Linked DNA regions of Pedosphaera parvula Ellin514. The protein of the gene in region 1 binds, or shares a complex with, the protein of each later gene. Links are inferred from orthologs where the notes say so. Each region holds a gene or a part of one and is shown on either strand. Other genes may lie near its edges.

Region 1 (2,977 bases):
TGGGCATGTCCGTGATCCCTGTTTTCATGTTGGTTGGTAACCTAAATCTGAGCGGGGTAATTCATTATCAAACTGGTGGGCTATTCGGAATCAGTTGGTTGCCAAACTGGTTGTTATTTAAACAGCCGCTTTCGTTTATCATTTTCATTATTGCAGCTTTTGCCGAAACCAACCGCCTTCCGTTTGACTTGCCGGAAGCAGAAACCGAATTGGTGGCCGGCTACCACACGGAATACAGCTCGATGAAGTTCGCGCTGTTCTTCCTGGGTGAATACGCAAACATGATTGCCTCGTCTGCGATGATGGTCACGTTGTTTTTGGGAGGCTGGACGTTGCCTTGGTTCGGTCTGGATCAACCAGCGGATTCAATTGGCATAGGCTTGCTCCATATTGGAATTTTCATCGGTAAAATCATATTGTTAATGCTGATCTTTATCTGGATACGCTGGATGTTTCCGCGCTTCCGGTATGATCAGTTGATGGATTTGGGGTGGCGTCGTTTTATTCCCCTGGCTTTGGCTAATATTTTAATCACGGCAGTTGTGTTGTGGCTGGTGGCACTCAAGAACACCCACTAACGGATTTGAAGAATGATTGTTAAACGTGAAAAACTAAGTTTCTGGGAGCGGCTTTATCTCCCCGCGCTTTGGGGTGGTCTCAAGGTCACAGGTCGCCACTTCCGTCGTACGCTTTTTCAGGGTAAGACCGTGACGATGGAGTACCCGGAACAGAAATGGACTGTGCCGCCGGGTTATCGTGGTGCGCCCTACCTGGTCAAGGATCAAGAAGACCGCACGAAGTGTGTCTCCTGCCAGTTGTGCGAATTCGTTTGCCCGCCCAAAGCGATTAAAATCATTCCTCCCGGAACCGAAGGCGATCCGAAGGTTGGCAATGTGGAGAAGGCTCCCAAGGAATTTGAGATCAATATGCTCCGGTGCATCTTCTGTGGTTTTTGCCAGGAAGTTTGTCCGGAGGAAGCTATTTTCCTCATGAAAGATTATTCCCTGACCGGCACCAGTCGGAAAGAAATGATCTATAACAAGGAGAAGCTGCTTTCGTTGGGCGGGATTCATCAGGACAAGATTCAGAAGTGGAAACATAAAGCCGAAGAAGCCAAGGAACAGGGCATGACCCCGTAAGGCCTTCTATCGAGCAAGGAACCCTTTTAAATGCCAGAGTATCTGTTTTACATATTTGCGGCGCTGACGTTGATTTGCGGTGCGTTTGTCATCATCAATCGCAATCCGATCAACAGCGCGATGTGTCTTGTGTTGTCAATCGGCTCGATGGCGGGGTTGTTCGTGCTATTAAACGCCTTCTTTTTGGGTGCCGTCCAGGTGTTAGTATATGCAGGCGCAGTGATGGTTTTGTTCCTCTTCGTGATCATGTTGCTTGACCTCAAAGCTGAGGAACGGCGCAGGGTCAATCTCTTTGGAGCAGTTACCGGAGTTACTTCCGTGGCGGCCATTGCTTTCATATTTTACAAGGCCTTGGCAGCATCCAAGGATCAACTACCAAACGTGACTGATCGTGCGGTCGGGGGGACGGTGGAATTGGGCACGAAACTGTTTAGCGATTACCTGCTGCCTTTCGAAATTCTGTCCATTCTGCTCCTGGTGGCGATGGTGGGCGTGATTCTCCTTAGCAAGAAGGATTTAAAATAATGCAAATCGGCCTCGAACATTATCTGGTCGTCAGCGGGCTTTTGTTCAGCCTGGGAATGCTGGGCGTCATCATGCGCCGGAATCTGCTGGTGATTTACATGTGCCTGGAGTTGATGCTCAACGCGGCGAACCTGGCCTTGGTGGCGCTCTCCCGTTTTAACGGCAAACTGGATGGCCAGATCATGGTGTTTTTTATCATAACGGTTGCTGCGGCCGAGGTGGCTGTCGGTTTGGCATTAATTGTGGCGCTCTACCGGAAACGGCAGACGGCTCACGTGGAAGATCTTACCACACTGAAGTATTAGGCCGATTCCATGAGTGAAATACCTATAGAAAAGTTTGCGTGGCTGATTCTGTTTCTGCCATTGGTTTCGGTGGCATTGATAAGCCTTATTCCCGGCATCAAGTCGAGGCCGCGCGTCAGCGCACAGATTTCCATTGCCGCAGTTGTGGTCTGTTTTCTTCTCACTTCGATTCTGTATTTCGTTTTACAGAATTCGGGACAGCAGCAGTTTCCGCAAATCACCGCCACCTGGCTTCAAGTTGATTACTTAAGGATCGATATAGGACTGAAGCTGGATGCGCTGAGCATGATGATGATGCTCATTGTTACGGGCGTGGGCGGCCTCATCCACATTTTCTCGTGGGAGTACATGAAGGGCGATCCCGGTTACAGCCGCTATTTTGCCTGCCTGAGCCTGTTCATCTTCTCCATGCTTGGGATCGTTATGGCGGACAATTTCCTGATGATGTTCATCTTCTGGGAATTGGTGGGTATCTCCAGCTATTTGCTCATTGGTTTCTGGTATGAAAGGCCCTCGGCGGCCGATGCTTGCAAGAAAGCGTTTCTTACCAATCGTCTCGGTGATTTTGGATTTTTAGTAGGCATCCTGCTCGTGTGGGCCACCCTGGGTCACCGTTTAAACTTCGATGCTTTAAAGCAATATCTTGATAAGCACACCTTGGAGTTTGCGGGGGTCGCGACTGCGGCAGGGCTGTTGGTTTTCTGCGGTGCAGCTGGCAAGTCGGCGCAATTTCCGCTGCACGTCTGGTTGCCGGATGCGATGGAAGGCCCGACGCCGGTCAGCGCTTTGATCCATGCAGCGACGATGGTGGCGGCGGGTGTTTACATGCTCTGCCGGATTTATTTTCTGTTAGACGTGTCAGGTTCGCACGCGTTGGAAGTCATAGCGTGGATTGGCGGAATCACCGCCTTATTGGCGGCCGTCATAGCGATCCAACAAAATGACATCAAGCGCATCCTTGCCTATTCCACCCTGTCGCAACTGGGTTACATGGTGATGGCGGTGGGA
Region 2 (2,889 bases), on another replicon or contig:
ATGATGGGCTCCTGGCGACCGGTGGCTTGTATGCCAGGCTTGCGCGGATACAAAACACAACTTTCATCGAAGACAGTTTTGAAAAATTGACAGCGGTGGAATAGGAAAAAAATTGGTATCATGAATGACTTAGGAAAACTTCTCGTGGTCATTGGTTTGCTGCTTGCCACGGTGGGTGTCTTGCTTTGGACGGGTATTGGCAGAAGCTGGCTGGGACGCCTGCCAGGGGATATCCATTATACGCGGGGAAACTTTAGCATTTACTTTCCGATAGTTAGCTGTGTGATTTTAAGCCTGGTCCTGACGTTACTGATGTGGCTGTTTAGAAGATGAATTACAGCTTCTTCATCTCGCTTTTCAGCAGCGCAAAATCTTCCTTGATCTTCTCTGCAAGTTCCTCCCGGTAAAAGCGTACCGCCGGGTGATAAGTAACCAAAAATTTACGTCCCTCATGTTCAACGATGCCACATCGAGCCTCTTCAACTGTCTTCTTTCCCAACATTTTTTTCACCGCCACACCACCCAACAGCACAATGATCCTGGGATTAATCAATTCGATCTGACGGTAAAGATAGAGAGACGTGCACGTCTCAATCTCCCCGGTTTTGGGCGTGCGATTCGATGGTGGACGACACTTGCAAATGTTCGTGATGAAAAAATCGGAACGATCAAATTCGCTTCCCTCCAATACATGATCAAGAAATTTACCGGAACTACCCACAAACGGCCGTCCAGTCAAATCTTCATTACGACCTGGAGCTTCACCAATTATCATTACTTTTGAATTGAATTTGCCCTCTCCCGGCACGGCCAAAGTCCTGGATTTGTACAAGGGACAGGCCGTGCAGACACGAATTTTCGAATCCAGGGATTCCAACTCCTTGACGACCTTTGACTTTGCAGGGCCGGGAGCTGATTGAATCACCGATCTGCTCTCCATAGCTGCTTTTTCCAGACCTCTTTTACGATTGGTGCCTGTGAGGACTTTAGCTTTCACAATAAACCTCTTTTACAAGTTTCCCTCGCTTTTCGCTTCGCCGCAAACGTTTCCATATGGGGATTAACACCGTTAATTGCATTTCCACTTGCCAAACCGGTCAGGCGTTTTTAGATTCAACCCATGGGCGAAACGCAGTTAGAACAGTACATTCCAGTCTTGATCCTGCTTGTAGTGGCAGTCGGGCTATCCGGGACAATCCTCGTCAGTTCGGTCTTGTTCGGAAAGCTTGGGCGGCGCAGTCGCATCAAGGATACTGCTTACGAATGCGGCATGCTTCCGATTGGCGAAGGTAACACCCGTCTTTCAGTTAAGTTTTACCTTGTGGCCATGTTATTCATCCTATTCGATATCGAAGTAGTTTTCCTTTATCCTTGGGCGGTGGTTTATAAAGAAATGCTGGCAAAAAATGCCAATCTGATTTTTGGCTCGATGCTGACTTTCCTCGGTATTCTTTTTGTAGGTTACATCTACGCATTGAAAAAGCGGGCTTTCGACTGGAAGACCAGTTAATCTGGAAACCCGGTTCGCCCGGTTCGGATTGGCGTAGAAGTTCGAATCTAACTGACCTCGGAACGGTTAATCTCACACATCTTTTATGCCTTCAGCTATCAAATTTGGCACCTCCGGATGGCGCGGTCTGATTGCGCGCGACTTCACTTTTGACAATGTACGCCTCGCTACTCAAGGCATAGCCCAATACCTTAAAGCGGAACTTGCCAACCCACAGTCGCCTATTCACGGCCGGAAACCGGTAATTATTATTGGTTACGACACCCGTTTTTTGGGAAGGGAATTTTCATTAGCGGCAGCCGAGGTTTTGGCCAGCAATGGATTGATTCCTCTCCTGTGCAATCGAGACACCCCTACCCCAGTCATTGCTCATACCATTCGTGCGCGGAAGGCAATCGGTGGAATCAATATGACTGCCAGCCACAATCCGGCAGAGTATCAAGGTCTTAAGTTTTCCACTTACAATGGCGCGCCAGCGACACCTGAAGTCACCAGACAGGTGGAAGCACATATCGAGCAACTGACCGGGCAAAAGTGGAATTTTAAAGGTGCAGTGGTTGGGACCTACGAGTGTAAAACAATTGATCCGCAACCGGATTATTTCAAACAACTGCGGAAGCTTGTCGATTTCGCCACCATCAAAAAGGCAAAGCTAAAGATTGCCGTCGAGTTGATGTATGGAACCGGTCGCGGATATCTGGATACACTGCTCGCTGAGACTGGCGCCAAAATTACTGTTTTCCACAACGAATTGAACCCTCTCTTCGGCGGACACCATCCTGAACCGAATGCGGAAGGAATGCATGAAGTGAGTCTGCTGGTTCGTAGCGGAAAAGCACAACTTGGCCTGGGGTTGGATGGAGATGCAGATCGCTTTGGCATCGTGGACAAGGATGGCACGTGGCTGACACCCAATCAGATTCTGGCACTTGCTCTTTACCACTTAAAAAAGAACCGGCACTGGACAGGAGCAGTGGTCCGCACGGTGCCTACCAGTCATCAGGTGGATGCAGTCGCTACAATGCTGGGCGTCAAACTGCACGAGACACCGGTTGGCTTTAAATATATTGGCGCGCTCATGGAGAGTGAACCCGTTATTGTAGGCGGTGAAGAATCTGGAGGTTTGAGTGTGAAGGGTCATGTTCCGGAGAAGGACGGCATCCTCGCCTGCCTGCTCATGGCGGAACTGGTTGCGACCGAGAAAAAATCACTTGGAGCCATTCTGAAGCAGATTGAAAAGACCACCGGTGAATTTCACACGGATCGTATCAATGTCGCCATCCCTGCGGAAAAGAAGGAAGCTTTGCTAAAGAAATTAGGTTCCGGTCTGGAAACGATTGGACCATTCAAGGTGGAAAAGTTCATTACTACCGATGGAT

The links. Proteins that work in one complex are often made in the same cells at the same time.
Region 2: the proteins of CFLAV_RS13415 (region 1) and CFLAV_RS23655 are in contact, whole or in part, in a cryo-EM structure (PDB 7NYH), measured with the Escherichia coli proteins. The link is inferred for Pedosphaera parvula Ellin514 from one-to-one orthologs.

Annotation. Positions count from the first base shown.
Region 1 is NZ_ABOX02000014.1:139,717-142,693, forward strand. The notes cover bases 14-2,916. They hold CFLAV_RS13415 (NADH-quinone oxidoreductase subunit J family protein), read left to right. Parts: upstream 14-1,169; coding sequence 1,170-1,664; downstream 1,665-2,916. Other genes in these bases: nuoH (NADH-quinone oxidoreductase subunit NuoH), read left to right, coding at 14-578; CFLAV_RS13410 (NuoI/complex I 23 kDa subunit family protein), read left to right, coding at 591-1,139; nuoK (NADH-quinone oxidoreductase subunit NuoK), read left to right, coding at 1,664-1,969; nuoL (NADH-quinone oxidoreductase subunit L), read left to right, coding at 1,979-2,916. In the rest of the region: more of nuoH, read left to right, coding at 1-13; more of nuoL, read left to right, coding at 2,917-2,977. UniProt on the Escherichia coli protein: NDH-1 shuttles electrons from NADH, via FMN and iron-sulfur (Fe-S) centers, to quinones in the respiratory chain. The immediate electron acceptor for the enzyme in this species is believed to be ubiquinone.
Region 2 is NZ_ABOX02000041.1:8,698-11,586, reverse strand. What follows is about bases 1-2,815. They hold CFLAV_RS23655 (NADH-quinone oxidoreductase subunit A), read left to right. Parts: upstream 1-1,120; coding sequence 1,121-1,510; downstream 1,511-2,815. Other genes in these bases: CFLAV_RS23650 (phosphoglucomutase/phosphomannomutase family protein), read left to right, coding at 1,596-2,815; CFLAV_RS23660 (uracil-DNA glycosylase), read right to left, coding at 335-997; CFLAV_RS23665 (DUF2905 domain-containing protein), read left to right, coding at 121-333; CFLAV_RS23670 (ABC transporter ATP-binding protein), read left to right, coding at 1-104. Outside these bases: more of CFLAV_RS23650, read left to right, coding at 2,816-2,889. UniProt on the Escherichia coli protein: NDH-1 shuttles electrons from NADH, via FMN and iron-sulfur (Fe-S) centers, to quinones in the respiratory chain. The immediate electron acceptor for the enzyme in this species is believed to be ubiquinone.